Regions from separate parts of the Streptomyces sp. PTL18 genome, predicted to be linked through region 4. Evidence: riboswitches for the same ligand, from Rfam matches in the RefSeq annotation. Region 4 holds a riboswitch; each other region holds the start of a gene.

Region 1 (7,524 bases), on a different contig from region 4:
AACGGCACAGGGGCAAACGGCACCGGACACGAACAGCCACGGCTTGAAACGACTCCGCGTCCGCTGGGAACGACTCCCGCACAGCACCTGCCGGTCCGGGACCGGCTTGCGGCCCGGGTACCTGAACCGCAAGGGCCGGGCCGAAGCAGCCTGGTGGTCACCTGGAAGGCAGGCCACTTGTCACAGACGCCCGGTGCCTTTCGATCCCTCACCTCGTGGTCCGCCGGCGGCTCGGGCTCGACGGCCGTACCGACATGGCGTGACGGCGCCGGTCACGAGGACGCGCATGCGCCATCTCCCCGGGGTGGCGCGAACCGGAAGCGCGTCACCAGGGCACCTCTCCCTCGTCGTCGAAGAAGCGGCCCGTCGGCCCGTCGGCCGATACGGTGGCCAGCCGGATCGCGACGGCTGCGCCCTGCTGGGGGGTGCGCACTCCCCGGAAGCCGTTGAGGTCGGTCGCCGTGTAGCCGGGGCAGACGGCGTTGATCAGGATGTGGGTGTCGGCCAGTTCCTTGGCGTACTGCACGGTGACGGCGTTGAGGAACGTCTTCGACGGAGCGTAGGCGATGGCGATGGGGCCCGTCTCGGCGCCGGGCGTGGTCTGGAGTGTGAGGGAGCCGACGCTGCTGGAGACGTTCACAATCCGCGGCGACGGCGAGCGGCGCAGCAGAGGGAGCAGGGCGTTGGTGACGCGGATGACGCCGATCACGTTGGTCTCCACGGCCGCCCGTACCCGGTTCACGTCGACCGTGGTGGGCTCCTGCGGTCCGCCGCCGGTGATCCCCGCATTGTTGACGAGCGCGTCGAGCCGCCCGGCCCGCTCCTCCATCAGTCGAGCCGCCGCTGTCACGCTGGCGTCGTCGGTCACATCCAGCGGCACGCCGAACGCGTCGGCTCCGGCCGCGCGCAGCTTGTCCACGGCGGCCTCGCGCCGTTCCTCGTTCCGCGCGCCGATTCCGACGGACCATCCGAGGGCGCCGAGCCCGGCGGCGATCTCGTACCCGATGCCCTTGTTGGCCCCGGTCACCAGCGCGACCTTGTGGTGGTTCACGGTGTTCGTCTCACTCATGACATCGATACTTCTCCCCCGCCGGGCAGGGCGTCCAAGACCGACTGGGTGGACGGCGATACCGCCCGGGTATCGCCCCTGGCCGTCCCGGTTAGGCTGGCGGGGTGGAGACACGTGAGCTGCGGTACTTCGTCGCGGTCGCCGAAGAGCTGCACTTCGGCCGGGCCGCGCAGCGGCTCGGGATCGCCCAACCGCCGCTGTCGCGGGCGATCGGCGGGCTCGAACGGCGCCTGGGCACCCTCCTGCTGGAGCGCGGCAGCCGGGGTGTCACGCTGACCGGGGCAGGGGCGGTGCTGCTGCGGGAGGCGCGGGCGGCGCTGGACGCCGTCGCGGCCGCCGAACGGCGCACCCGCCGGGCCGCCCTCGCGGCGGCCGGCCGGCCCGCCGTGGTCCTGGCCGCGAAGGCGGGTGCCTCCGGTGAACTGCTGGCGAAACTCCTCGACGCCTACGCCGCCGAGCCCGGCGCCGTCGCCGTGGACGTCGTGCTGTGCGGACCGGGCGAGCAGGCACGGTTGCTGCACGACGGCCGGGCCGACGTAGCCCTGCTGCATCGGCCATTCGACGACACGGCCGGCTTCGACACCGAGGCCCTGCACTCCGAGGGTCAGGTCGCGATCCTCCCGGCGGGTCATCCTCTCAGCGCCCGCCCCCACGTGCGGCTCGCCGAGGTCACCGACCTTCCCGACCTGCCCCTGCCCCGCTGGCCTCGCCCTGACGGCACCTTCCCGGACGGCCCCGGACCGCAGGTGCGCGACCACACGCAACTCACCCAGCTCATCGCCCTCGGCCGCGCCTGCGCGGTCGTGCCGGAGTCGGGCCGCACCGGCCTGCGCGAGGACCTCACCGCCGTACCGGTCCCCGACGCCCCCCACGTCACCACGGTCATCGCCTGGCCCCCGCACAGCCGCTCAACGGCGGTCGCGGGGCTGGTCCGCGCCGCCACTGCCCTGTGACCGGCGGCGGTGAACGCGGGGACACCGTGCTGGATTTCGGGGACAGCGTCCGGTCTGCCATCAGTTCCCGACACATCGTGCGGTACGAGGTGACCGGCCTGCACCGGCGTTGAGGGGACCGGCCTGCACCGGCGTTGCCGGAACCACAGCCAGGTTCCGATGCGAAGTGACAACAAGCCTGCCTCGGTGACACCTGTCGCGCCTCGGCTCACCACCAGGACCGATCACCTCATGGTGTGAGGCGTTCTTGTTCAGCAGCGCCCGAATGAAGTCGTCGCGACGCGCCGAAATGACGCACCAAAGTTTTCGGAGGTGCGCAAAAAAGGCAGCCGAAAACAGGCCCCGCCGGATATCCCTCTTTGTATACGGTGCCCGTGTTAATGCCGGAGCGCGGAGATGTTTACGCCGTGTTGCGAAGTCCTCACACGTTCCGGGCGGTCCGGACCGCCCGGAAAGCGGAGCCGGTGCGCGGACGTCGAGCGTTCCGTGTGCAGCGCCGTGATCGCCCGCGCGCGCTCGCTGTCGCCGCGTGCGACGGCGTCCACGATGCCGCCGTGCTCGGCCCAGGACTCCGCGGGGTCGGCCGGCGCGTCGACCGTGTACGTCCATGTGATCTTGTGCCTCAGCTGTGCGAGCGTCGAGGTCAGCGCGGGGCTCCCGCAGGCCTGCGCCAGCGTCTCGTGGAACCAGCCGCCCAGAGAGCGCAGATCCTCGCTGTTGCCCCTCCTGGCCCGCTCCTGGCCCAGTCTGACCAGGCCGCGCAGCACCTTGAGGTGGGCCTCGGTGCGCCGCTGCGCGGCCCGCGCGGCTCCGAGCGGTTCCAGCAGCATCCGCATCTCCAGCAGGTCGGCGGCCTCCTGTTCGGTGGGCTCCGCCACGCACGCGCCCGCGTGCCGGCGGGTCACGACGAAGCCCTCGGCCTCCAGGGTGCGCAGCGCCTCGCGCACGGGGACACGGGAGACGCCGTAGCGCCGCGCGAGGAGTTCCTCGGTGAGCCGGCTGCCGCGCTCGTAGACACCCGCGACGATGTCATCGCGGATCGCCGTGCAGACCGAGTGCGCCGGAATACGCATGACCGACCTCCGCCTTAATCCCCGTGAAACGTACGCGATTGGCGCGTGTTCAACCGACTCTATTGCAGCGGACCAAAATCTCCGACGGGGAGCTGAAATCCATGCATATTTTTTGGACACACAGCCGTTCGAAAGCCCACGACGGCCCCGGCTGATCAGCCGGGGCCGTCGGGTGCGGGCGCGCCCGTCGCGGGCGCGGGCCGTCAGACGTTCACGCCGTGCGCGCGGAGGTAGGCGACGGGGTCGATGTCCGAGCCGTACTCGGGAGTGGTACGGGCCTCGAAGTGCAGGTGCGGTCCCGTGGTGTTGCCCGTGGACCCGGAGAGGGCTATCCGCTGGCCGGGGGTGACCCGCTGCCCCACGGAGACGCCGATGGACGACAGGTGGCCGTACTGGGTGTAGGTGCCGTCGTTCATCCTGATGACGATCTGGTTGCCGTACGCACCGCCCCAGCCGGTCCGGACCACGGTGCCGGAGCCGACGGCGTGCACGGGCGTGCCCGTGGCGGCGTGGAAGTCGATGCCGGTGTGGGCGCCGGAGGACCACAGGGAGCCGCCGGTCTTGTAGCCGGTGGACACATAGGAGTCGGAGATCGGCGGCACGAACGTGTTGAGTCGCCTGCGCTCGGCGTCGCGTGCGGCCCGCTCCTTGGCCTCCCGCTCCTGCCGGGCCTTCTCGGCGGCCTTCCTGCGCGCGGCCTCCTCGGCCTGCTTCCGCTCGGCGGCCTGCTTCTGGACGGCGGCCTGTGCGTCGATCTTCTCGGCGACCGAGTCACCGAGGGTGACGGCCTGGAGCAGTCCGGTCTGTTGGACGGGGGCGCCGGCGGCCAGGGCCGGGGCGGCCAGGGTGCCGAGGACACCGGTGGTGGTGAGCGCGGCGACGCCGACGGCGTTCGCAGTCGTACGCTTCACACGGCTGGGGGGACGGTGCTTCCCGGTGGCGCAGGTGAACGCCATGAAGTGGCTGGTCCTTTCCTTCCCTCTCGCCTACCGGGTTAGCTGACGGGTTCGGAGCAGGAAGGTCTCCTACGGGCTTGCGCCCGATTCACCCCAGGGACTGTGGTTTTGGGTCCCCGGCTCCCCTGGCTCGCGCCGTACGGGGACTCGGCGATGACTGTCCGCTGCCGCGGGTGCGGCGCACTGCCTGACGAACAGCCCGAACGAAGCTAAGGGGACCGGCTTTCAATCAGCAAACAGAGAACGGGGTTTGTAGCGCATCCCACAGGGCAGAGAGGCAACCTCTGTGGCAATACGGACAAACCCGCCGACGGGCGGGGCCCCGATGACACGGAAGGTCACCGGGGCCCCCGGGACGGCGCGAGAAACGCGCGCGTGCGTGCTTTCTACTCGGCTGCGACGACGCTGACTTCACCGATGCCGAGCGCCTCGACAGGCTCCTTGATCTGGGCGGCGTCGCCCACCAGAACGGTGACCAGGCGGTCCACGGGGAACGCGTTCACCACGGCCGCGGTGGCCTCGACCGTGCCCGTGGCGGCCAGCTCCTGATACAGCGTCGACTGGTAGTGGTCCGGCAGGTGCTGCTCGACCTGGTCGGCGAGCGTGCTCGCGACGGCCGCCGCCGTCTCGAACTTCAGCGGTGCCACCCCCACCAGGTTCTGCACGGCGACATCGCGCTCGGCGTCCGTCAGGCCCTCGGCGGCGAGCGTGCGCAGCACCTTCCACAGGTCGTCGAGCGCCGGGCCGGTGTTCGGCGTGTCGACCGAGCCGCTGATGGCGAGCATCGCGGCGCCCGTGCCGTCGGGCGCGGAGCGCAGCACCTGGCCGAAGGCCCGCACCCCGTAGGTGTAGCCCTTCTCCTCGCGCAGGACGCGGTCCAGGCGGGAGGTGAGGGTGCCGCCGAGGCAGTACGTGCCGAGCACCTGGGCGGGCCACACGCGGTCGTGGCGGTCGGGCCCGATACGGCCGATGAGCAGCTGTGTCTGGACGGCGCCGGGACGGTCCACGATGATCACGCGGCCGGTGTCGTCGGCGGTCACCGGGGGCACCGGGCGCGGCTTGGATGGCTCCCCCGTCCAGGCGCCGAGAGTGTCGTCGAGGAGCGCGTCGAGATCGATCCCGGTGAGGTCGCCGACCACGACCGCGGTGGACGTCGCCGGGCGCACATACCGCTCGTGGAACGCGCGGACGGCGGCGGCGTCGATGTTCGCGACCGTCTCCTCGGTGCCCTGCCGCGGGCGGGACATGCGCGAGGCCGCCGGGAACAGCTCCTTGGAGAGCTCCTTGGCGGCGCGGCGGGCCGGGTTGGCCGTCTCGTGCGGGATCTCGTCGAGGCGGTTGCGCACCAGGCGTTCCACCTCGCTGTCCGCGAAGGCCGGCGACCTGAGAGCGTCGGCGAGCAGCCCGAGCGCCTTGGGGAGGCGGGAGACGGGCACCTCGAGGGAGAGGCGGACGCCGGGGTGGTCGGCGTGCGAGTCGAGGGTGGCGCCGCAGCGCTCCAGCTCGGCGGCGAACTCCTCGGCGGAGTGCTTGTCGGTGCCCTCGGAGAAGGCGCGCGCCATGATCGTGGCGACGCCGTCGAGGCCGGCCGGCTCGGCGTCCAGGGGGGCGTCGAGGAGCACCTCGACGGCGACGACCTGCTGGCCGGGGCGGTGGCAGCGCAGCACGGTCAGGCCGTTGTCGAGCGTGCCGCGCTGGGGCGCCGGGAACGCCCAGGGCCGGGCCTCGCCGGGCTGGGGCTGCGGGTGGAAGTCCATGGTCGCGAGCTCGGTCACTTCGCCGACTCCTCGGTCTCGTCGGTGGTCTCGGCTGCTTCCGGGGCCTCGGTCGCGACCGGTTCGTACACGAGCACCGCGCGGTTGTCGGGGCGCAGGCGGGCCTCGGCGATCTCCTGCACCTCCTCGGCGGTGACCTCCAGCACGCGCTTGACGGCGGTCAGAGCGAGTTGCGGGTCGCCGAACAGCACGGCGTACCGGCACAGTTCGTCCGCCCGGCCGGCGACCGTGCCGAGCCGGTCCAGCCACTCGCGCTCCAACTGGGCCTGGGCGCGCTCCATTTCCTCGGCCGTCGGCCCCCGCTCGGCGAACCGGGCGAGTTCCTCGTCGATGGCGGCCTCGATGACGGGCACCTCGACGTCGCCGGAGGTCTTCACGTCCAGCCAGCCGAGGGAGGGTGCCTCTGCGAGCCGCAGCAGGCCGAACCCGGCGGCGACGGCGGTGCGGTCGCGGCGGACGAGACGGTTGTAGAGGCGGGAGGACTCGCCGCCGCCGAGGATCGTCAGCGCCAGGTCGGCCGCGTCGCACGCACGTGTGCCGTCGTGCGGCAGCCGGTAGGCGGCCATCAGGGCGCGCGCCGGGACCTCCTCCTCGACGACCTCCCGCAGCTCGCGGCCGATGACCTCGGGCAGCGAGCCGTCACGCGGCTGGGGCTTGCCGTCGTGGGAGGCGATGGACCCGAAGTACTTCTCGATCCAGGCGAGGGTCTGCTGGGGGTCGATGTCGCCGACGACGGACAGCACCGCGTTGTTCGGCGCGTAGTAGGTGCGGAAGAACGCGCGCGCGTCCTCCAGGGTGGCCGCGTCCAGGTCGGCCATCGACCCGATCGGCGTGTGGTGGTAGGGGTGGCCCTCCGGGTAGGCGAGCGCGGTCAGCCTCTCGAAGGCGGTGCCGTAGGGAACGTTGTCGTAGCGCTGGCGGCGCTCGTTCTTCACGACGTCCCGCTGGTTCTCCATGGACTCGTCGTCGAGCTCGGCGAGAAGGGAGCCCATGCGGTCGGCCTCCAGCCAGAGGGCGAGCTCCAGCTGGTGGGCGGGCATGGTCTCGAAGTAGTTGGTGCGCTCGAAGCTGGTGGTGCCGTTGAGCGAGCCGCCCGCTCCCTGCACCAGCTCGAAGTGGCCGTTGCCCTTGACCTGGGCGGAGCCCTGGAACATCAGGTGCTCGAAGAGGTGGGCGAGCCCCGTGCGCCCCTGGACCTCGTGGCGGGATCCGACGTCGTACCAGAGGCACACCGCCGCGACCGGGGTCAGGTGGTCCTCGGAGAGCACCACGCGCAGGCCGTTGGCCAGGCGGTGCTCGGTCGCTGTCAGGCCGCCGGAGCCTGCCTCGGCTGTGGCCGTGTGACCCATGGGCATGTATGTCCCTTCGATCGCGGAAGCTGTCGCGGAAACCCGCGGTTTCCTGCCGGTCCTGTCACTGTATGCAAGCGTGCCGACCGGTGGCGAAGTTCCCGGGCGACGTACGCCGAGAGCGAGACCACGATTACGGGGTGTGGGGGAGGCTCGCCGTTGACGCGGCGGGGAACGGTGGTGATCGTCGGCTCGGGCCGGGGCGGTGACGAGCGTCGGCGGGCCGGTGCACAGTCCCCTGGGACGGGCCCTGCTCCGCGTTGTCGGTGCCTCGGTCCACAATGGTCGGCGTCAGATTCGTTTTCTTGCCCAGCACAGACGGTGAAGGAGCCGGCAGCGATGGCCCGCC
Region 2 (7,524 bases), on a different contig from region 4:
CCTGTCCCCGCTACTGAAGGCCGAGGGCCGGAGTCCGGAAGGGCTCCGGCCCTCGGCGTTTCCCCGGCCGCCCTTTCTCCTGGTCACCGCCTGGTGGCTACTCCGCCCGGCCCACAGCGGTCGCCCCCCGCCGCCCTTCCGGGAAGCCTGGACGGGTGGCGCAGCAAGCAGGCGAGCGGTGGTCATGGGAGCAGGGCGAACCGGCCGGGCGGCGTGGACTCGAGGGGCCGTGTGCGCAGGGCACCGAGGCCCATGACCGGACCGAGGCCCATGACCCGTCCGGTGGGTGTCCTCCCGACCGTGACGACCGGCGACGCGGCCGGCCTGACGGCCGGCTTGCCCGGGCCCCTGGAGCCCCGGTAGCCGCCCGAGCCCCTGGAACCACCGAGGAGGCCTCTGGAACCACCAAGGAGGCCCCTGGAACCACCAAGCCCCCTGGAACCACCGAGGAGGCCTCTGGAACCACCAAGCCCCGTCGAACCGCCCAAGCCCCTGAAGTCACCCGACCCTTCGGAGCGCCCGTGCCCGCCCCCGACGCCCCAGCCCCGCTGCCCGCCCCCGGCGCGAGGGAGGCTGCGGTGCCGACGTGCGCCGAGGCCGAGGCGGAAGCCGGGACGGAGGTCGAGGAGCGGGGGATCTCGTACGCGCGGGCCTTCCTGAGCGCCCTGCCCTGGCTGCTGATCGCCGGCGGGGTCTGCTTCGACCTCTTCGCCCCGTCCGACTACACGGCCGGCCCCCTCTTCACCGCCGCGCCGCTCGTGGCCGCTCCGCTGTTCTCGTTGCGCGGCACCGTCCTCACCGGCCTGACCGCCGTCGTGGTGGTCCTCGGGGTCCACCTCGGGCTCGGCGTGCTCGGACAGGCCGGGGAGATCACCGAGGGGGCCACGGTCGTCACCGTCTCGGCCCTCGCCGTCCTCATCAACGTGCTCGTCCGCCGCAACGTGGCCCGCCTCGCCTCCGCCCGCCAGATCGCCGAGGCCGCGCAGCGCGCGGTGCTGCCCGAACCCGCAGACCGGATCGGTGGGCTGGACATCGCCGCCCGCTACGAGGCCGCCCAGGCCGACGCGTTCATCGGCGGCGACCTGTACACCGTCCAGGACTCCCCGCACGGGGTGCGGCTCGTCGTCGGCGACGTACGCGGAAAGGGCATGGGGGCGGTCACCGTCGTGGCCGTGGTGATCGGCGCCTTCCGGGAGGCCGCCGAACAGGAGCCGGCGCTCGAGGCCGTCGCCCAGCGCCTGGAGCGGGCGCTGTCGCGGGACCGCGCCGAGCGCGAGGACCCCGAGGGGTTCGAGGGGTTCACCACCGCGGTGCTCGCCGAGATCCCGCACGGCTCCGGCGTCGTCCGCATCGTCAACCGCGGCCACCCCTCGCCGCTGCTCCTGCTGCCGGACGGCTCCCTGCGCGAGCTCGGGGCCCGTGACCCGGCACCGCCGCTCGGCATGGGCGACCTCGGCGTCCGGCCCGGCCGGGCGGAGGAGTGGGAGTTCCCGCCCGGCTCCATGCTGCTCTTCTACACCGACGGCGTCTCGGAGGCCCGCGACGCGCACGGCCGGTTCTACGACCCCGCCGTCCGTCTCGCCGGCCGGGTCTTCCCCGGCCCCGGCGCCCTGCTGAGCACCGTCACGCGTGAGGTCGCCCGGCACACCGGCGGCCGCGGCACGGACGACATGGCTCTGCTGGCCGTCCGCAGGCCCACGCCCCCGAATGATCACGGTGGGTGATCGAGCGATGCTCCTGTGCATAACAACTGACATACCGTCACTACACATGAGGCTTCCGAGGTGTGGGTGACTCGCCCGTTTTCCTCCGTTCAGGCGGTGAAAGTCCTGGTCGACGAAGGGAAGGGATCTGTCCGAACGGCTTGGAATACAGGCCCCGCGTCTATTAACGTTCGATAACGCAGCGCGGTCGTCCCAGCCGTCACCAGAGGCGGCTCCGTGCGCGCCTGCCGAATCCCGCGAGGGAGCCGGGGAACCACCACCTTGGGGTGAATCGAGCGGATACCGCCGTGGTCGCACGGACGGTATACGCGCGTAGGAGACCTTCCTGCTCCGAACCCGTCAGCTAACCCGGTAGGCGAGACGGAAGGAAAGGAGTGCGCCCACGTGGCGTTCAACCGGCCTGCCCAGAGCACCTCGTCCGCCCCGAACGGCACCCAGACGCTCGGCCTCGCGCCCGGCACCGACGAGGGCCCCTGGGAGGAGTGGAACCCCACCGAGGACTCCCTCCGTCCCGTCCGCGGCCGGCACCGCGTCGCCAAGCAGCGCGGGGGCGGACTCGCCCGCAGCTCCACGGTCCTCGGCGTCGGTGTGATGGCCGCCGTCGGCGCCGGTGGCATGGCCACCGCGCAGTCCGGCAAGCCGCCGGTGTCCATATCGCTGCCGGACCTCTCCTCGGTCACGGAGTCCGCCAAGGCCCTCATCGGTGACGACTCCGGGGCTCCCGGGAGCTCGGCCACCGCGCTCAGCAGCGTCGGCCAGACCGACGCCACGGACGCCTCCGGCTCCAAGGGCGCGGGCGAGGCGCTGCGCGCCCGGATCATGCAGCAGGCCGTGTCCCAGCAGGAGCGGATCGCACGGACGGCGGCGCAGGCCGCCGAGGACGCCGCCGTGAAGAAGGCCGCCGCCGCGGCGGCCAAGGCGCAGGACGACGCGCAGGCCCGGGCCGCCGCGGAGAAGAAGAAGGCCGAGGAGGCCGCGCGGCTCGCCGAACTGGCCAAGCAGTTCACACTGCCGACCTCCTCCTACACCCTGACCTCCCGCTTCGGTGACGCCGGTGCCATGTGGTCCTCCGGCTACCACACCGGTCTGGACTTCGCCGCGCCCACCGGCACGCTCATCAAGGCCGTCCACAGCGGCACGATCACGGCGGCGGGCTGGGCCGGCTCGTACGGCTACCGCACGATCCTCACCCTCGACGACGGCACCGAGCTGTGGTTCTGCCACCAGTCGTCGATCAGCGTGTCGGTCGGGCAGAAGGTCGGCACGGGCGATGTCATCGGCCGCGTGGGCGCGACCGGCAACGTCACCGGGCCGCACCTGCACCTGGAGGTCCACCCGGACGGCGGCGCCGCGATCGACCCGATGGCATGGCTGCAGAGCAAGGGCCTCAACCCCTGACCCCACGCGGCAGCGCGCCCGTTTGCAAGATCTTTGCGGACGCCCGGAAGACCCCGGCCCGGTTCGGGCGTTGACGAGGAGCATGACTTCTCTTCGCAAGCTGGGTTCGTCCGATCTCGAGGTCTTCCCCCTGTCCCTCGGTGGGAACGTCTTCGGCTGGACCGCCGACGAGACGCAGTCCTTCGCCGTCCTCGACGCCTACGCGCAGGCGGGCGGCAACTTCGTCGACACGGCCGACGTGTACTCGGCCTGGGCGCCGGGCAACAAGGGCGGTGAGTCCGAGACCGTCATCGGCAAGTGGCTCAAGGCGCGCGGCAACCGCTCCGACGTCCTCATCGCCACCAAGGTCAGCCAGCACCCCGACTACCGGGGCCTGACCGCCGCCAACATCAAGGCGGCGGCCGACGCGTCCCTGCGCCGTCTGGGCACCGACTACATCGATCTCTACTACACCCACTTCGACCAGCCCGAGGTGCCGGTCGAGGAGATCATCGGCGCGCTGGACGAGCTGGTGAAGGCGGGCAAGGTGCGCGCCATCGCCGCCTCCAACATCTCCGCCGAGCGCCTCCAGGAGTCGCTGGACTTCTCCGACCGGGAGAACCTGGCGCGGTACGTGGCGCTCCAGCCGCACTACAACCTGGTCTCGCGCGACACCTACGAGGGGACGCTGCAGGACGTCGCCTCCCGGGCCGGGCTCGCGGCGGTTCCGTACTACGCGCTCGCGTCGGGCTTCCTGACCGGTAAGTACCGGCCGGGTACGACGGTGGAGTCGGCGCGCGCGCAGGGCGCGGGCAAGTACCTGGAGACCGAGCGCGGGCAGCGGGTCCTGTCGGCACTGGACGAGGTCGCCGAGGCCCGGGGCGCCGAGATCCCGACGGTGGCGCTCGCCTGGCTGGCGGCCCAGCCGACGGTCGCGGCCCCGATCGCCTCGGCGCGGACGGTGGAGCAGCTGCCGGCGCTGCTGGCCGTGGCGGACCTGGCGCTGACGGACGAGGACCTGGCGAAGCTGACGGAGGCGTCGGCGTAGCCCGGCGGACGGCGGAATCCGGCGGCGCCGATCCCGCGTCCACTCCTAGGAAAGGTAGGGGTTGTGGCCGGGATACGGCGTCGCAGGACCGTATTGCGGCGTCACCGGTCCGTACGGCGGCGTCACCGGTCCGTACGGCGGCGTCACCGGTCCGTACGGTGGCGCCCCCTGGAAGGGCACGTGTCCGTACCCCGGCCACACCGGCGGAGCCACCGGCGACGTCGCCCGTGCCGCATACGCCAGCGCCGGCCGCGCCACCTCCCGGCGCGCCCACAGTTGGGCCAGCAACTCCCGTTCCCGTGCGACGAAATCGGCACCTGCCCGCCCCCGGCGCCCCCGGTGGCGCAGGAAGGCCAACGACGTCGCACACGCCTCGTACTGCGACACCGACCGCGCCGCGGCCTTCCCGGAGTGCCGCTTCGCATAGTCCCGGGCCAGCCGCCGCGCCCGCATCGAACCGAGCACCCACGGCTCCACCGGCCCGATCCACCCCGCGACCGCGTACGCGGGCAGTTCCCCCCGCACCGTCCGCAGCTCGCGTTGCCGCGTCCAGATGACCAGCCAGGTCAGCAGCCCGAACGCCGGCACCATGAACGACGCGTACACCGCGAAGAACCCGTACCGGCCGAACGTGGACGACCCGTTCCACACGGAGTGCATGCCCATCGCGAGCAGCAGTCCGAGGAGCGGCGTCAGCACCCGCCGGACGTGCTGGCGCTCCGCGGACAGCGCGGCGATGCCGAAGCCGATGCCGGTGAGCACGGTGAACAGCGGGTGCGCGAAGGGCGACATCACCACGCGGACGAAGAAGGTCGCGGCGGTCACGGACGCCAGTCCGCTTTCCCCGCTCATCCGGTCGGTACCGAAGGCCGTGCCCAGGTAGAGGATGTTCTCGGTGAAGGCGAAGCCGGTGGCGGTGACGCCGGCTATCACCACCCCGTCGACGATCCCGGTGAAGTCCCGTCTGCGGAAGAGGAAGACCAGCAGCACGGCCGCGGCCTTCGCGGACTCCTCCACGATCGGCGCTATCACGGTCGCGCCGAGCGTGTCGGCGCTGTGCGGATCGGCGGTCGCGGTCGCTATCCACCGGGTGGCGAAACTGTTGGCGACGATCGCGATCAGTGCGGCGGCGCACGCGCCCCAGGCGAAGGCGAAGATCAGGTTCCGCCAGGGGCCCGGCGCCACCCGGTCCAGCCAGCGGAACGCCGTGACGAGCAGCGGCACGGGCAGGACCGCGAGACCCAGCCCGACCAGAAAGCCCTCGGTCCCGGTCTGCTGCCGTACGAGGGCCAGGATGACGAGCCCGGAGAGCGCGAGGAGCGTGATCAGCGCCCCGTACCGCACCCACCGCCTCTGCCACCAGTGCGGGTGCCCGAACGAACCGCCGCCGGCGTCACCGCGCGGATGAGTCGGGTACGAGGGAAAGGTGGCCACGGCATCGACCCTAACGAGACGGGGGCGCCGCCCTCGACGGTGTCCGACTTCACGCGGACGCTCAGTCTTCGGCGGAGGGCAGGTCGCGGTGCTGTACGCGACGGAGGAGCAGGTCGTTCACGACATGACCCTTGTCCAGGCCCTGCCCCTCGAAACGGGTCAGCGGCCGGAAGCCGGGGCGTGGCGCGTAGCCGCCGCCGGGCTGGGTGTTGTCGAACTCCGGGTGGGCGGTGAACACCTCCAGCATCTGCTCGGCGTACGGCTCCCAGTCCGTGGCGCAGTGCACCAGCGCGCCCGGCTGAAGACGGCTCGCGGCGAGCGTGAGGAAGTCGGGCTGGATGAGCCGCCGCTTGTGGTGGCGCTTCTTGGGCCAGGGGTCGGGGAAGTAGACGCGCAGCCCGCCGAGGGAGTCGGGGGCGAGCATCTCGCGGAGCAGGATGATCGCGTCGCCGTTGCCGACGCGGATGTTGGTCAGGCCTGCCCGGTCGGCGAGGGCCAGCAGGTTGCCCTGGCCGGGGGTGTGCACATCGACGGCGAGGATGTTGGTGTCCGGGTCGGCGGCGGCCATCTGCGCGGTGGCCTCGCCCATGCCGAACCCGATCTCCAGCACGACGGGGCGGGCGTTCCCGAACAGTTCGGCGAGGTCGATGACCCGCTGCCCGTCGATGTCCAGCCCCCACATGGGCCACAGTCGCTGCAGCGCGTCCGCCTGTCCGGAGGTCACCCGGCTCCGCCGCGGCTGGAAGCTGCGGATCCGCCGCTCGAAGTGCGACCCTGCCGGATCGGCCTGGGGACCGTCGGGGAACCGGGGCTCCCCCTTGGGCCGGGTGTGCCGGACGGACACGTCGGCACCACGACCGTAGCCGCCGCCACGGGTGACCTGGGAATCATCGGGAGCGAAGTTGAGGGGATCAGACACAGTGGGACCAATTTTAGGGGTAGGGCGCAGGTGGACGGGGGTCCGGGGGCGGAGCCCCGCAGGGGCGGGAAGGGCAGGGAACGGCGGGCGGAATCCGACCTGACGGCCCCCGGACCCCGGGCACCGCTCACTCCCGCCCCAGCACCGCCAACACCCTCCGTGCCACCTCCCGCCCGATCGGCAGCGAAGCGGTGGCGGCAGGGGACGGCGCGTTCAGTACGTGCACCGCCCGCGCCCCCTCCCGGATCAGGAAGTCGTCCACCAGCGTCCCGTCCCGCAGCACGGCCTGCGCCCGCACCCCTGCAGGGGCCCGCACGAGGTCGTCCTCCCGTACCGCGGGCAGCAACCTCCGCACGGCCTCGGTGAACGCCCCCTTCGACACAGACCGCCGCAGCTCCCCGGCCCCGTACCGCCAGTGCCGCCGCGCGATCCGCCACGATCCGGGCCACGCCACCGTAGCGCCCAGCTCCCGAGGCCGTACGACGCCCCAGCCGTACCCCTCGCGGGCCAGCGCCGGCACCGCGTTGGGCCCGATGTGGACCTCTGCGTCGATCCCCCGGGTCAGATGCACCCCGAGGAACGGGAACGCCGGATCCGGCACCGGATACACCAGCCCCCGCACCAGCTCCGGCCGGCGCAGCGTGTAGTACTCGCCCCGGAACGGCACGATCCGCACCCCGGGCTCGTCCCCGGTCAGCCGGGCCACCCGGTCGCAGTGCAGCCCGGCGCAGTTGACCAGCACGCGCGCGCGGAGCACCGTCCCGTCATCCGTGCGCACGGCGACCCCCAGCGAGGCGCGCCGATCGATCCGGACCACCTCCGCCCCGTACCGGATCTCCGCGCCGGAGGCGTCGCCGAGTTGCCGGGCGACCGCCACGAAGTCGCAGATCCCGGTGGTGCCCACGTGGATGGCTGCCAGTCCGCGCACCTCCGGCTCGTACTCCGCGATCTGGGCCGCGCCCAGCTCTCGTACCGGAATGCCGTTCTCCCTGCCTCGCTGGACCAGCGCGTGCAGGCGTGGC
Region 3 (7,524 bases), on a different contig from region 4:
TCCGCCCGTGCGAGCGCCAGTACTGCAGGCACATCTTCACCGCGACCTCGACCGACACCGAGCCGGAGTCGGCCAGGAACACATGCTCCAGCCCGTCCGGCGACATGTCGACAAGGAGCTTCGCGAGCCGGACGGCGGGCTCGTGGGTGAGCCCGCCGAACATGACATGGCTCATCCGCCCCAGCTGCTCGCGTGCCGCCTCGTTGAGCACCGGGTGGTTGTAGCCGTGGATGGCCGACCACCACGACGACATTCCGTCCACCAGCTCGCCGGAGCCGTCCGCGAGCCGCAGTCGGACCCCGCTCGCCGACTCCACGACGAGCGGTTCGACGCGACCGGGCATCGGGCCGTAGGGATGCCACACATGCCTGCGGTCCAGCTCCAGCAGCTCGGGAACACCCAGGCCGGCCGGCTCAGGCATTGGGCGCGAGATCCGTCCCGGCACCGCGGCGGCGGACGGCGACGAGGTCGGTACGGGGCTCGTTCACCGACGGAGCCGGAGCCGGTCCGCAGACGCCGCCGTCGTCGTGGCAGCCGCCGGAACCGCCGTCGTGGCAGCCGCCGCCCGCCCGGTGCTCCGGCAGGGTCACCTGGTCGGCGCCCTCCACCTCGAACCCGGCGTCCGCGACCATCTCCAGGTCGGCCCTGCCCGCCTGGCCCTCGCTGGTGAGGTAGTCGCCGAGGAAGATGGAGTTGGCCAGGTGCAGGGCGAGGGGCTGCATCGAGCGCAGGTGGACCTCGCGGCCGCCCGCGATGCGCACCTCGACGTCCGGACACACGAACCGCACCATCGCGAGGATCCGCAGGCACCGCTGCGGCGTCAGGTTCCACTCCTTGGCGAGCGGTGTGCCCTCGAACGGGATCAGGAAGTTCACCGGAACGGAGTCCGGGTCCAGCTCCCGCAGCGCGAAGACGACGTCGACCAGGTCCTCGTCGCTCTCGCCCATGCCCGCGATGAGGCCGGAGCAGGCGGACAGGCCGGCCGCGTGCGCCTTCTGCACGGTGTCGACGCGGTCGTCGTAGGTGTGGGTGGTGGTGATGTCGCCGTACGTCGCCTCGGAGGTGTTGAGGTTGTGGTTGTAGGCGTCGGCGCCCGCCGCGCGCAGCCGTTCGGCCTGGCCGTCGGAGAGCAGGCCGAGGCAGGCGCACACCTCGACGCCCTCGTTCTGCTCCTTGATCGTCCTGATGGTGTCGGTCACCCGCTCCACGTCCCGGTCGGTGGGCCCGCGACCGCTGGCGACGAGGCACACCCGCTTGGCGCCGCCCGCCACACCGGCCGCGGCGGCCCTGGACGCCTCGTCGGGCTTCAGCCAGGTGTACTTGAGAATGTCCGCCTTCGAACCGAGGCGCTGGGAGCAGTAGGAGCAGTCCTCGGGGCACAGGCCGGACTTGAGGTTGACGAGATAGTTGAGTTTCACCCGCCGGCCGAACCAGTGGCGGCGCACCTTGCCGGCCGCGGCCACCACATCGAGCACGTCGTCGTCGGAAGTGGCGAGAACGGCCAGAGCCTCCTCGCGGGTCGGCAGCTCGCGCCGCAACCCCTTGTCCACCAGCGTGTTCAGCAGGTCCATGAGAGCCGATCCTGTCCTACCGGACCGCTCCGGGCCAAGGAGAGTTTGCACAACAGAGACGGTTCGACGTGTGGGTATTGCCACATCCTGGGCGGCTGATCGTCCCGCTAGGGTCTGTGCACTGCCTACAAAACCGCGGAGGAGTCATGGCGTTCGCCTGGATCGACGAGCAGGCACGGGCACGCCGCCGGGCCGGACTGGTCCGCACCCTGCGCCCCCGCGCCGCCGACTCCCCGCTCCTGGACCTCGCGAGCAACGACTACCTGGGTCTCGCCCGCCATCCCGAGGTCGTCGAGGGCGCCGCGGAGGCGGCCCGAAGGTGGGGTGGCGGTTCGACCGGATCCCGGCTCGTCACCGGCACCACCGAACTGCACGGCGAACTGGAGCGCGAACTGGCGGACTTCTGCGGCTTCGAGGCCGCGCTGGTGTTCTCCTCCGGGTACGCGGCCAACCTCGCGGCGGTCACCGCGCTCGCCCCGCACGGCTCCCTGATCGTCTCGGACGCGGGCAACCACGCCTCGCTCATCGACGGCTGCCGGCTGGCGCGCGGCACCACCCAGGTCGTCACGCACGCCGACCCCGAGGCCGTGCGCAAGGCGCTCGGCACCCATGAAGGGCCCGCGATCACGGTCTGTGACACGGTCTTCTCGGTGGACGGCGACGCGGCTCCGCTCGGCGAACTGGCCTCCGCCTGCCGTGCACACGGCGCCGGGCTGGTCGTCGACGACGCGCACGGGCTCGGTGTCCTCGGACCCGGTGGCCGCGGCGCCCCGCACGCGGCCGGGCTCGCGGGAGCGCCGGACGTGGTGACGACGGTGACGCTGTCGAAGTCGCTCGGCAGCCAGGGCGGCGCGGTCCTGGGCCCGGCTCGGGTGATCGACCATCTGGTCAACGCGGCCCGGACGTTCATCTTCGACACCGGCCTCGCCCCGGCCGCGGCGGGCGCGGCACTCGCGGCGCTGCGTCTGCTGCGCCGCGAGCCGGAGCGCGCCGAGCGGGCCCGCACGGTGGCGGCGGCCCTGCACGCCCGTCTGACGGCCGAGGGCCATCGGACGGTACGGCCGGACGCCGCCGTGGTCTCCGTGCGGGCGCCCTCCCCGGAGCAGGCCGTACGGTGGGCGGCCGGCTGCCGGGCGGCCGGGGTCGTCGTCGGCTGCTTCCGCCCGCCGTCCGTGCCGGACGGCATCTCACGACTGCGGCTGACCGCCCGCGCGGATCTCACCGACGGGCAGGTCGAGCACGCCGTACGTGTGATCGGCGAGACGCGACCGTGAGTCGGCGAAACGGCCGTGCATCGCGCGCCACCCGGAAATTGGCTCGAAATCGGCTCACTCACCGCCGATTTCCGCCGGCGAACGTGGTCAGTTCAACCCGTTCAGGAACTCCTTCCACGCCTCGGGGCTGAACGTCAGGGCCGGTCCGGTCACCTTCTTGGAGTCGCGTACGGCCACCAGTCCGGCCCAGGGACCGGTGTTCGGACGGGCGGTCTCGACGCAGTTGTTCATTCCTGTACTACGGCTGCTGCGCACCCAGCGCGCACCAGCGAGACAGGTGCTGGAGGGGACGTGGGGGGCTGACATGGTGCCTCCTTACGCGTCGCCGGCCAACGCGGCGATGTAATCCAACGATTCCTCGGGCGAAAGGGCGTGGATCTGAAGGGACGTGAAGGCCTCGCAGTAGGCCTGGAGGTCTTCTTTCCGCTCGAGATAGAGGCTACTCGTCAAGTGGTCGAGAACGACCACATCCAGATCTGATCTGCTCGGAAATGAGAAGATGACGAAAGGGCCGGTGATGCCGATGTGGGCCCCCGCGGTGAGTGGCAGCACCTGCAGCCGTACTTGGGGCAGTCGCGCCGCTTCCAGCAGGCGCCTGAGCTGCCGAGCCATGACCTCCGGCCCGCCGACCTCCCGCAGCAGCACCGCCTCGTCCAGGACGGCGCCCAGTTCCAACGGCGGATCCGCGCGCAGTACGTCCTGCCGGGCCAGCCGAACCTCCACCAGGGCGTCCAGCTTGGCGTCCTCCAGGGTGCCGACGGCGGCCCGGGTCACCGCCCGGGCGTACTCGGGCGTCTGCAGCAGGCCCGGCACCACGGAGGTCTCCAGGGTGCGCATGCCGCTCGCCTGGGACTCCAGGCTGATGAAATCACGGTAGGCCGGAGGCAGCACCCCGCGGTAGGCGTGCCACCAGTTCTGCCGGCCGCCACCGTCCTCCGAGCCCGCCAGCACCAGCAGCAGTTCCCGCAGCTCCGGGTCCTGAACGCCGTACGCGTCCAGCAGCAGGCGGACGTCCGCCGGCTTGACCCCGCTGGAGCCCGTCTCGATGCGGCTCACCTTCGACTGGTGCCAGCCGACGAGACCGGCCGCCTCCCCGCTCGTGAGGCCCGCCCGGTGGCGCAGGGCGCGCAATTCGGCACCGAGCTTGCGGCGGCGCACCGCTGGTCCGTATTGCATGGCCGACTCCTTCCGCAGGGCGCCCGGTTGCACGGCGAGACGGTAGAGGATGCGCCCGAGGGCACCGCAAACTCGGCCGGTCGTCGCAGAGTTCACCGCTTCGAGCGACAGATATATGCATATCTCGGGGGAACGGGCGCGACAGGGTCCAGGTGGTGGCAGGCTGGCGCGCAGCACCAAGTCCGGGACCCTTACTCGAACCAACCACTCCGTGTCGGACTCCGGTCCCGTGTGGAAAGGGACGACGTCGCCATGGCAGACCACCAGGAAGCATCCGTCACTCTGCCGAGCGATCCCGCCTCGGTCTCCGCCGCCCGAAAATACGTCTCGAGCGTCCTCCTCGAATGGGGGATGCCCGGCGACGCGGAAGTAGCCGACACCGTCCGCCTGATCGTCTCCGAACTCGCCACCAACGCCGTACAGCACACCCTCGGGCAGTCGCCCACCTTCACGGTCGACATCGCGCTCGACCGCGACGAATTACTGCGTATCGGGGTCACCGACAGCCATCCGCGCTTCCCCAAGCGCCTGCCTGCGGCCGTGCAGCAGGACAACGGGCGGGGCATGGTGATCATCCGGTGTCTGACCGCCGAGTGCGGCGGGAAGCTGAGCGTGCGACCCACCCGCGAGGGCGGCAAGACGGTCGCGATCGAGCTGCCGTGGACGAAGCCGATGCAGCCGGTCGCCGCGTCACCGGGGCCGGGGGAGGCGTGAACGCAGATCGCGACGGGCCGCCGCCGTGCGGACCGCTGCCGAAGGCCCGGCGGTCACCGGGACCCCTCGGTCGGCTCCCGGTCGTCCCGCCCGCCGGGGGCCTGCCGCGGTACGACGACCGTGCGCCGCACCACCCAGGGCAGGACGCGCCACAGGCCCAGGCAGACCAGCAGCGTTCCCGCCCCGGCCGCGAGCCCGGCCACCCGGCCGAGGGACACGTCCACCACCAGCAGGACCGATCCGGTGAACGCCAGCATCAGCACCCCCATGCCGACCTTCGCCAGACGGGAGGAGATCCTCACGATGGCGGGCTTGGCGTTCTGCTGGAACAGCGACCGGTGCAGCGCGGCGGGCGCCGTGAACAGGGCTGCGGCCAGCATGGCGAGCAGGAGCGTCGTCACGTAGGTGGTGCGCTGGACCGTGTCCAGAGTGGGGAAGCGCTGGGAGAAGGCCAGCGTCAGCAGGAACGCGAACAGGATCTGCACCCCTGTCTGGGTGACACGCAGCTCCTGCAGCAACTCGGTGAAGTTGCGGTCGGCACGCTCCAGGGGGGTCTCGCGTCGTGCCTGCTCGGGAGGTCGGTCGGCCATGGTCAACGAGTATCCGCTCACCCCTGCCTCACGCCCGCCCCAGCGGGTCGCTTCCGGAGCGATCGAGCCCGGTGGGCCTGCTGCGCAGCCTGAACTGTCGCGTCTCCCCGTCGAGCGGCGTGTCGCGGGGTGACGGCAGGCAACCCCCGTCACCCCGGGCCGCAGGGCCTCAGCGGACGCGGCCGTACCAGACGCTCCTCGTCCAGATCTTCTCCAGCCTGACCACCGACCCCGTCTTCGGGGAGTGCCAGATCTTGCCCTTCCCGGCGTAGATGCCGACGTGGTAGACGTTCCGGCCCGAGTGGAAGAACACCAGGTCCCCGGCCTGCCGCTGGGAGGCGGAGATGTGCCGCGTTTTGTTGTACTGCGCCGCCGCCGTCCGGGGCAGGGTCTTGCCCGCCTTCTTGAACGCGTACAGCGTCAGCCCGGAGCAGTCGAAGCGACGCGGTCCCGCGGCGCCGTACTGGTACGGGGATCCCTTCTTCGACGCCGCGACCTGCAGTGCCCTCGTCGCCGGCGTCGCGGCGGACGCGTCGGGGGCGATACCGGGGACCGCGATGCTGCCGCCGACGGCGGCGATGGTGAGGGCGGAGGCCGTTCCGGCCCGGCCCAGCAGCGACGGGACTCGATTGAGCGCGGTCATGCGCAACCCTTCGTCAGCCGCCTGTGAAGGATGACCTGTCGGATTCGGGCTGGCGAAGTAGCCCGGCCGCTGACGCGGCTTCACCCCAAGGACCGCACGGATCTGTCCGGCGGCCCGCCTTGCTGGGTCCTCCACTCCTGCCGATCCACTCCTGTCGACCGGTCATCCGGGCGGCGGCAGGACTCGGCGTCCGCCCGGACCGCCCCGCCGCGGTGGCGGGGGCTTGTCGTCAGTGAGGGATCTTCACCTAAAGGCGTCGGAAAATCACAACGGAATCGGGGGTTTGTGGCATTACTCACCACTCACCCGTTCGGGTGGACAGCCCTTCGTTCGAAGAGGGTTGAGGAAGAGGACGAGGCCTCGGACCTGCACCGGAGTAGATCATTCCGCCCTGGGGCCAGGCGCGTTGTGCGACGTTGCCCAGCCCCGGGAGGGAGAGGAATCTACTCGGACGGCGGTACCCCGTTCGGCTCGTTTGAGCAACCGCGCGTCGTGGGCTGGTTGCTCACTGCCCGTCAGACCGGGTCGGCGGCACCGTGACGCGGGCCGCGCGGCGTTCGCCGTCGAGGACGCGCAGGGCCCGGGCGAGGGTGGGCCCGTGCATCTCGTTCTCCCCGCGCTGGTGCATCAGTTCCAGCGCCTCACGCAACGCCATCGCCTTGCTCACCAGTGCCTGCGCGGCGCGCAGACCGCGGTAGGTGTCCCCGGAGTGCGCCGGGTTGATGCGGCCGAGCAGGTCGACCACGTCGAGGTAACGGTCGATCAACTCCGCCTCGGCACGGGTCAGCGCGGGCAGTGGGGGCAGTTCCGGTGGCAGCATCGGCGGCTCACCTCGTGCCGGGGGTGGGGCGCGGGACCCTGCGGCTGGGAATGACGCGGTCGATCAGGCCGTACTCCACCGCCGCCGGCGCGTCGAAGATCGTGTCACGCTCGATGTCGGCGGCGATCCGCTCCGGGCTCTGCCCGGTGTGCCGGACGAGCATCTCCTCCAGTCGGCCGCGAACCCGCATCAGCTCTTCGGCCTGGATGAACAGGTCACTGGCCTGCCCCTGAACGGGCTCCGGCAGGGATGGCTGGCGGATGACCACGCGGGCGCCGGGCAGTGCGAACCGCTTGCCCGGTGTGCCCCCGGCGAGCAGCACGGCCGCGGCCGACGCCGCCTGCCCGAGGCAGATCGTCTCCACGTCGCAGCCGACGTACTGCATCGTGTCGTAGACGGCGGCCATCGCGCTGAACGAGCCGCCGGGGGAGTTGATGTACAGCGAGATGTCCCGGTCCGGATCCAGGTACTCGAGGTGCATGAACTGCGCCATCACGTCGTTGGCCGAGATCTCGTCGACCGGCGTGCCGAGGAAGACGATCCGCTCCTCGAGGAGCTTCGCGTAGGGATCGAGCGTCCGGCTTCCGTAGCCGGTGCGTTCCGTGAACTCGGGCAGGACATGGCGGGCGGACGGTCGGTTCATGGCATGCGCCTCCTCGGGCTGACTCCTGTAAAAAATGTACAGGACGTACGTTCCTGGTGGTGGGAAGCATGCTGTCAGCGAAAGCGGCTGCGC
Region 4 (7,524 bases):
GAGGATGAGGTCGAGGGCCTCACGGTTGGAGCCGAGGTTCGGGGCGAAGCCGCCCTCGTCGCCGAGGCCGGTGGCGAGGCCCTTGCTCTTCAGGACCTTCTTCAGCGTGTGGTAGACCTCGGTGCCCCAGCGCAGCGCCTCGGAGAAGGACTCCGCGCCGATCGGGGCGATCATGAACTCCTGGATGTCCACGTTGGAGTCGGCGTGCGAGCCGCCGTTGAGGATGTTCATCATCGGCACCGGCAGCAGGTGCGCGTTCGGGCCGCCCAGGTAGCGGAACAGGGGCAGGTCGCTGGCCTCGGAGGCGGCGTGGGCGACGGCGAGGGAGACACCGAGGATCGCGTTGGCGCCGAGGGAGCCCTTGTTGTCGGTGGCGTCCAGGTCCATCATCGCCTGGTCGATCAGCCGCTGCTCGGTGGCGTCGTAGCCGACCAGCTCCGGGCCGATCTGCTCGATCACGGCGAGGACGGCCTTCTCGACACCCTTGCCCTGGTAGCGGTTGGGATCACCGTCGCGGAGCTCGATGGCCTCGAAGGCGCCGGTGGAGGCGCCGGACGGGACGGCGGCACGACCCGTGCTGCCGTCGTCGAGGCCGACCTCGACCTCGACCGTGGGGTTGCCTCGGGAGTCCAGGATTTCCCGGGCTACGACGACGTCGATGGACGGCACGAGCATCTCCTTCTTGGATGTGACGCTGGAAGTGCGGGGCTGTGTGCCTTGCGGCTGCGCCTTGCGACTAGAGCCTAACCGCCGCGGGGTGCCGGCCGACCGACCGACCGTCCCGTGGACAGGGTGACGGTACACATTGTTCCCTCGCGGAACAAAGGAGGGGGGAAAGGTGCGGTGAAATCCACGCGGCCGGACGGCGAAGGAGCCGGACGACGAAGGGGCCGGACGACGAAGGGGCCGGACAGCAACAAGCCCCGCTCCGGCGCGTACGGGGGAACACGCACCGGAGCGGGGAGCCGTGGGGACGGAGGTGGGCCCTCGCGTGACCCCACTGTGGGGGTCACGGCTGTCGGTGGCCCGCGGCCCGGCTACCGGGTGGCTGTCACTTCAGGTGCAGCTGCTGGCCCGGGTAGATCAGGTCGGCGTTCCGGACGATGTCCTTGTTCAGCTCGAACAGCTTCTTCCAGCCGCCCTTGACGTGGTGGCTCGCGGCGATGGCGCTGAGGGTGTCGCCCTTGACCACCTTGTACTCGCCGTCGCCCTTCTCGACCTTCCGGCCGGTCGGGGTGGTGACGGTCTTCTTCTGCGGGGCCGGGCGCTGCGCGGAGCGGTTGGCGGCCTGCTGCCCGGTCGAGCGGGTGGTGGTGTTCTTCGGGGTGGCGCTCTTCGCGCCGCTCGAGGTGGCCGCGGAGCCGTTGTACGCGGCGTTGGTCAGGCCCTTGCCGCACACCGGCCAGGCGCCCTTGCCCTGGCCCGCGAGGACCTTCTCGGCGATGGCTATCTGCTGGTCCTTGGTCGCCAGGTCGGCACGGGAGGCGTAGGCGGTGCCGCCGTACCCGGCCCAGGTCGAGTTCGTGAACTGCAGACCACCGTAGAAGCCGTTGCCGGTGTTGATGTGCCAGTTGCCACCGGACTCGCACTGGGCGACGGCGTCCCACTGGGCGGCGGTGGCCGCGGAGGCGTTCCCGGCCGCGAGGAGCGGGCCGGCGATGGCAGCGCCGGCGACACCGGCGAGCGCTACGGCACGGGTGGACTTGGACGGGCGGCGGTGCTTGCCGTTGCCGGAACACAGCATGGTTCGTTCCCCTCACCGACGCCTGCGAGGTGAGCTGTCGGGTTCGGGCCGGTTGAGTTGCCCGGCCGCGCCCCTTGCGGGACGCGGCTTCACCCCGAGCCGCTTCCGGTCAACTTCCGGACGCGGCGCCTACCTTGGGTCCCCCGCTCCTGCCTACGGCGCTTGACGCGACGACTGTTCCCGTACGGCCGCTGGCAGGATTCGGCGTTGCGACCGCAGGTGCTCGCTGTGGCGAGCGATCACGACCGTAAGCAGTCGATCGCCGGAATTTCAAAGACGATCAGGGCTTATGAGACCCATATCTCACTTTCACCAAACAGGACATTCAGCCCGAAGTAGGTCGCGAACTTCCGCCACGCAAGGGGCAGTTCAGGACGAGCCGCCTGCCGGGCCGGCGTCGAGCGCAAGGCTCTGACCGGGGAGGATGAGGTTCGGGTCGCCGCCGACCGTCTGCTTGTTCGCCTCGTACAGCGCCGCCCATCCGCCGCTGAGGTCAAGGGAGTCGGCGATGGACGACAGATTGTCCCCGGGGCGGACGGTGTACGAGCCGTCGACGGCGTGGCGCGCGTCAGTGGTGCCGCGCGAGGTGTGCCGGCCGGACGCGTCTTCGGTGCGGCCGTCCGCGGCGCCCTCGTCGGCACTGCCCCCGCGATGACGGCCGGCACCCGCGGCCTCGGTCGAACTCCCCTCGGACGCGGCATCGTTCTGTGCGGACTTGTCCGACTCGTCGCGCTTCGTCGTGGCCGTCGGCGCGCTGCCGGACCCTTGCGCACCCTTGGCGGCGCCGTCGACCGACGTCCCGGACGAGGGCGAGGGCGACGAGGACGAAGGAGAGGAAGAGGAGGCAGAAGGTGACGGATCGGTCGGCGCAGAAGATCCGGACGAGTCGGACAGGCCGGAGTCGAGACCGGAGTCGAGACCGGAGTCCAGACCCGAGTCGGAGCCGGAGGACGGTCCGCTGCCGGACGACGCGTCCCCGGCGACGCCCGTGTCGACGTCGGCGGAGCCGGAGTCCTTGCCCAGGCCGTTCAGCAGGCCGCAGGTGCCCCAGGCCCCGACACCCCGGGCAGCGAGGACCTTCTCGGCGACGGCGATCTGCTGCGAGCGACTCGCCTGGTCCGGACTCGGCGCATAGTCGAGACCGCCGTACTTGTCCCATTCGTCCTGCGTCAACTGCAGCCCGCCGTATCGACCGTTGCCGCTGTCCGCGCTCCATGAGCCGCCGCTGACGCACTGAGCGACCTGGTCCCAGGTGGTACCGGTGGCCGCGCTCGCACCGGTGGCGCCGAGCAGCGGGATCGCGATCGCTGATCCGGTCACCCCTGCCGCGACGAGGAGAGCCGGAGCCTGACGGGGGCGACGGTGACGACCGTTCCCGGAGAGCATGCGGTTGCCTTTCACACGACAGCATCGACCGACGCGGCGGCCGGCCGTGGCAGTGCGGACCGCCGCGTTGCTGCGTGAACGTATCGGCAGGAGATCACTTGTCACAAGTCAATGCAGCGCAGATCACGTGAAGATCACAGAGGTGAGGCACTGTCACCTTCCTGTGACCATCGGCGTGTTGCCGTGTCATATCGGGGCGTCGACGGGAGATTCGGGATCTTTCTCCGCAACCGGTGTGAACGTCACGGGCAGCGTGCGCAGGCCCCGCATGATGAGCCCACCGCGCCACCGCAGGTCGGAGGGGTCGACCGCGAGCCGCAGGTCCGGCAGGCGGGTCAGGAGCGTGGCGAGCGCCGTCTGTCCCTCCAGACGGGCCAGGGGCGCGCCCAGGCAGTAGTGGATGCCGTGCCCGTACCCGAGGTGCTGGTTGTCGCGGCGGGCGAGGTCGAGGACGTCCGGGCCCGTGAACCGCGCCGGGTCCCGGTCCGCGGCGGCCAGGACCACCAGGACGGGGTCGCCGGGGGCGATGTCCTGCCCGCCGATGGTCAGCGGCCGCGTGGCGAACCGCCACGTGGCCAGCTCCACCGGTCCGTCGAAACGCAGCAGCTCCTCGACGCCGGTCTCCAGCAGGCCGCGTTCCCCGGCGGCGAGCGACCGCTGCAGACGGGCCCGCTGCTCGGGGTGGCCGAGGAGCGCGAACGTGCCGTTCCCGATGAGGTTGACGGTGGTCTCGAACCCGGCGAAGAGCAGGATGAAGGCCATCGCGGCGGCCTCGTTCTCGGTGAGGTGCTCGCCGTGGTCGGAGGCGCGGATGAGCCCGGAGATGAGGTCCTCACCGGGGCCGGGCTCGGCGGGCAGCGCCTCGCGCTTGCGGTGGATCAGGTCGGCGAGGTAGCCGCGCATCTTCTTCACCGACCGCGCGACGCCGCCCCGGGGTCCTCCCCCGTGCCGGATCATCATGCCCGCCCAGTCCCGGAACTCGTCCTGGTCCTCGCGCGGGACGCCGAGCATGTCGCAGATGGCGTAGATGGGGAGCGGGAAGGCGAACTCGTGGATGAGGTCGGCCTCTCCCCTGCCCGCGAACCGGTCGATGAGGTGGTCGGTCAGTTCCTGCACCCGCGGCGCGAACTCCGCGACACGCCGGGGCGTGAAGGCCTTGGAGACGAGACGGCGCAGCCGGGTGTGGTCCGGCGGGTCGATGTTGAGCAGATGCGTCATCAGCTCGGCCTTGCGCTCGCCGGGGATGCCGGTCCTGCCCTTGGCGTGCGCGGGCTCGTCGTGATGCGCCGGGTTCTTGCTCAGGCGTGGGTCGGCGAGCGCCTGCTTGGCATCCGCGTACCGGGTGACCAGCCAGGCCTCCACACCGCTCGGCAGCCTCGTCCGGTGCACGGGGGCGTGCTCGCGGAGCCATGCGTAGGCGGGGTAGGGGTCGGCGGCGAACTCCCAGGTGAACAGTTCAGGGGCGGGGGATGCGGTCCGGCTGTTCACTGCTGCGGGCCCCCGCTCTCCACCTCCCGGATCGCGTCCCGGTACGCGCGAGCCGCCGCGCGCAGGGCCGCCTCCGGGTCCACACCCTCCGTCTCCGCGCGCGCGGCCAGCGCGAGCAGTTCGTAGCCGATGCCCTCGCCCCGCGGGAGCGGGACGTCCAGGCCCGCCGTGCGGACGCGGGAGTGCAGCTTCGCGGCCAGGGCGAGGCCCGGCTGGCCCAGCGGGATGCCCTCCGTCACCGAAGTGCGCCGCTTCTCGACCGCCTTGGTCCGCAGCCAGTGCTCCTTGACCTCCTCCGGTGTCGTCGCGGTCGCGTCGCCGAACACGTGCGGGTGGCGGTGGATCAGCTTGGCGACGATGCCGCCCGCCACGTCGTCGACGGAGAAGGGCGCGTCCGGGTGCTCCTCGGCTATCCGGGCGTGGAAGACGACCTGGAGCAGGACGTCGCCCAGCTCCTCCCGCAGCTCCTGGCGGTCGCCCGCCTCGATGGCCTCGACCAGTTCGTACGCCTCCTCGATGCCGTACTTGGCCAGGCCCAGGTGGGTCTGCCGGGACGACCAGGGGCACTCGGCGCGGATGCGGTCCATGACCTGCACCAGGTCCAGCAGACGGGCGCCCGGGAGGTCGTACGACGCGGGCAGCAGCTCGAGCTCCGGCATGTGGACGCGGCCCGATCCGGCGAGGCGTGCCAGGCCGTCCGTGAGCGCGGGCTCACCCTCACCCGTGGCGACGACGACCACCGTGCGGCCGCCGGCGCAGGCGTCGACCAGCTCCTGTGCGCTCGGGGCGGACTCCTCGACCGCTATGCCCGCCTCGCGCAGATAGGGCAACTGCGGGTGCGCGCCGTCCGCGCACAGGACCCGGTCGCCGGCGTGCAGCACCCGCCAGGCGGGCCAGGACAGGAGGCCGGGCGCGACGCGGTGGCTGGTGGTGAGGAGGACGATCCGGCCGGGCTCGGCGGTCGCCTCCGGTCCCGGGACCGATTCGAAGCTGGTTGCGTTCACCCTCCGAACGTAACGCACGCCACGGACGGCCTTCGGAGTTGTCCACAGGCATGGACCACCAGACGCGAGGTCGTCCACAGGCATGGACCACCGCCCGCGAGGTCGTCCACAGCCCCGAGCACCGTGCCCGCTCCCGTACCGCCCGTCCACGCCGGTACGCCCCGACGACGCCGCCAAGCCCTTACGCCGTCTGCTGCGCAGCCGCCGCGGTGACCTCCTTGACCCACGGGGTCTTCGCGTCCACCCGGCTGCTCTTCTGCACGTCCCACGTGCCGTAGCGCGGGTTCACATCGACGTGGAGTTCCCGGGACGCCTGCGACATCGCCTTCCAGAACGCGGCCTTGCCCTCGGCCGTGTTCATGTCGGCCCCGAGCGCGGCGGCCAGCTTCTGCGCCTCGACCTCCGTGCGGAGGCTGTCGTCGAGGTGCCGGGGAGCCACCCCGTACTGCTGCAGCCACGCGGTCTGCAGCTCCTTCGCGCCGCCCGCCTGCGCCTGGAGGTTCGCCCGCATCTGTTCGACTTCCCTGACGGTGACGCTCACGCCCGCGTTCCTGGCGGCGCGGTCCAGGACCCGGTCCAGGACCAGGCTGTGCAGCGTGTCGCGGGTCAGGCTGCCGGTCTGGGCGACCGCCTGCGCGTACTGGGCGTCGTCCGAGGTGGCGGCGCGCTGGGCCGCGCGCACCTCGTCCACCCGGCTCTCCAGCTGCGCGACCGTGATCCGCTCACCTCCGACGACGGCCGCGGCACCCGGGTGCGAGGTGCCGCCGCACGCGGTGAGGAGAGGGGCCGCGACCAGGGCGGCACTGAGGGCGATCGCGGGGCGACGGCGGTGCAAAGTGACCTCCCGAGGGGGTTTGTGCGACGGTGCACAAGGTCTTGCGGTGATCGATGGTAAGGAGCAGATCGGCTCCGGCCAACCCATTCGACCAACGATTCACCGGGACTTCGGGCACCGTCCGCGGCTGGGTGAGCCACGTCCGGCCGCTCAGGCCCGCCCGTCCACCGCTCGCTCGACCGCCCCGGCGACGTCGGCGCGCAGCTTGTCGCCGGTCTCGAGCCTGGTCACATTGGCACCGGCGGTCTCGCCGCCCCCGGTCCCGACGAGTACGAAGCCGACCTTCCGGTACCGCGGTGCCGTCTGCGCGGCGGCCGAGATCTCCGGCCGACCGACGGCGAGCACCACATCGCAGGAACGCTGCAGCAGACCGTTGAGGTACGGGCGGGCGTTGGCGGCGCTCTGCTCCCCGGTCACCGGCGCGTAGCTCACGCGCGCGTGCGTCTTGAGGGAGGCGTCCTGCATGCCCTGCCAGACCTCGGCGGCGGTGGTACCCGCAGTGATGCCCTTGTCGTCGGTCAGCAGGCAGGCGTCCACGTCGTTGTAGTGCCTCGCCCGGGTGTCCGGGATCGGCGGCCGGCCGTCGTGCCGGAAGAGCAGCGTGCCGGCCGCGACCACCGCGGCGACGACGGCCAGCGAGCCCGCCGTCAGCGCGATGGTGCGTCCGCGCAGCGAGCGCAGCCAGGTGACGACGGCGCGTCCCGCCGCGGCGGTCCGCCCAGCGGCTCCCGCCTGCCCCGCCTTCGCCGAGCGCGCCTGCGCCACCTGCCTGACCTGCTTGGCCACCGCTTTCCGCTCTCCTCTGCCGTCCGTGTGTGTCAGCTCTCCCGCCGTACGTCCGGGTCAGCGGCCGCCGGCCCGCCGCGGCCAGACCTTCCAGGCGTGGACCGAGGCCCCGGCCATCGACAGCAGGATCAACAGGGTGTCGAGCGCGAACAGCGCCCCGTGCGTCGTCTCCGGCGTCAGCTCCAGTTCGGCGACCCAGGCCGCGAGGACCGCGCTGAACGCCGCGAAGGCCCACCAGTCCGTCGCCCTGCGCCGGCGCAGGGCGAGGACGAGGGACGGCA

Evidence for each region. Region 4 has a riboswitch for cyclic di-AMP ahead of AC5WS8_RS22905 (transglycosylase family protein). Riboswitches for the same ligand answer to the same signal wherever they lie in the genome.
Region 1: another riboswitch for cyclic di-AMP. It lies ahead of AC5WS8_RS10195 (M23 family metallopeptidase); the one in region 4 lies ahead of AC5WS8_RS22905 (transglycosylase family protein).
Region 2: another riboswitch for cyclic di-AMP. It lies ahead of AC5WS8_RS37290 (M23 family metallopeptidase); the one in region 4 lies ahead of AC5WS8_RS22905 (transglycosylase family protein).
Region 3: another riboswitch for cyclic di-AMP. It lies ahead of AC5WS8_RS27080 (C40 family peptidase); the one in region 4 lies ahead of AC5WS8_RS22905 (transglycosylase family protein).

The regions. Positions count from the first base shown of each region.
Region 1 covers NZ_JCAJZO010000004.1:249,187-256,710, forward strand. The annotation lists gene AC5WS8_RS10180 (SDR family oxidoreductase) at 326-1,069, opposite strand; gene AC5WS8_RS10185 (LysR family transcriptional regulator) at 1,174-2,022, shown strand; gene AC5WS8_RS10190 (GntR family transcriptional regulator) at 2,400-3,095, opposite strand; gene AC5WS8_RS10195 (M23 family metallopeptidase) at 3,299-4,051, opposite strand; cyclic di-AMP (ydaO/yuaA leader) riboswitch at 4,064-4,214, opposite strand; gene AC5WS8_RS10200 (M16 family metallopeptidase) at 4,438-5,826, opposite strand; gene AC5WS8_RS10205 (M16 family metallopeptidase) at 5,823-7,181, opposite strand; gene AC5WS8_RS10210 (DNA gyrase/topoisomerase IV subunit A) at 7,515-7,524, shown strand, end outside.
Region 2 covers NZ_JCAJZO010000046.1:14,961-22,484, forward strand. The annotation lists tRNA gene AC5WS8_RS37280 (tRNA-Met) at 1-13, shown strand, start outside; gene AC5WS8_RS37285 (PP2C family protein-serine/threonine phosphatase) at 579-1,724, shown strand; cyclic di-AMP (ydaO/yuaA leader) riboswitch at 1,940-2,097, shown strand; gene AC5WS8_RS37290 (M23 family metallopeptidase) at 2,109-3,122, shown strand; gene AC5WS8_RS37295 (aldo/keto reductase) at 3,205-4,149, shown strand; gene AC5WS8_RS37300 (PrsW family intramembrane metalloprotease) at 4,195-5,583, opposite strand; gene trmB (tRNA (guanosine(46)-N7)-methyltransferase TrmB) at 5,645-6,427, opposite strand; gene lhgO (L-2-hydroxyglutarate oxidase) at 6,630-7,524, opposite strand, start outside.
Region 3 covers NZ_JCAJZO010000017.1:50,098-57,621, reverse strand. The annotation lists gene AC5WS8_RS27115 (adenosylmethionine--8-amino-7-oxononanoate transaminase) at 1-421, opposite strand, end outside; gene bioB (biotin synthase BioB) at 414-1,571, opposite strand; gene AC5WS8_RS27105 (8-amino-7-oxononanoate synthase) at 1,718-2,845, shown strand; gene AC5WS8_RS27100 (DUF397 domain-containing protein) at 2,933-3,151, opposite strand; gene AC5WS8_RS27095 (helix-turn-helix domain-containing protein) at 3,161-4,021, opposite strand; gene AC5WS8_RS27090 (ATP-binding protein) at 4,274-4,735, shown strand; gene AC5WS8_RS27085 (DUF6328 family protein) at 4,789-5,325, opposite strand; gene AC5WS8_RS27080 (C40 family peptidase) at 5,495-5,968, opposite strand; cyclic di-AMP (ydaO/yuaA leader) riboswitch at 5,972-6,154, opposite strand; gene AC5WS8_RS27075 (hypothetical protein) at 6,474-6,788, opposite strand; gene AC5WS8_RS27070 (ATP-dependent Clp protease proteolytic subunit) at 6,796-7,431, opposite strand.
Region 4 covers NZ_JCAJZO010000012.1:92,814-100,337, forward strand. The annotation lists gene eno (phosphopyruvate hydratase) at 1-675, opposite strand, end outside; gene AC5WS8_RS22905 (transglycosylase family protein) at 1,052-1,744, opposite strand; cyclic di-AMP (ydaO/yuaA leader) riboswitch at 1,749-1,915, opposite strand; gene AC5WS8_RS22910 (transglycosylase family protein) at 2,114-3,130, opposite strand; gene AC5WS8_RS22915 (cytochrome P450 family protein) at 3,317-4,618, opposite strand; gene AC5WS8_RS22920 (nucleoside triphosphate pyrophosphohydrolase) at 4,615-5,622, opposite strand; gene AC5WS8_RS22925 (SurA N-terminal domain-containing protein) at 5,804-6,457, opposite strand; gene AC5WS8_RS22930 (hypothetical protein) at 6,608-7,243, opposite strand; gene AC5WS8_RS22935 (hypothetical protein) at 7,301-7,524, opposite strand, start outside.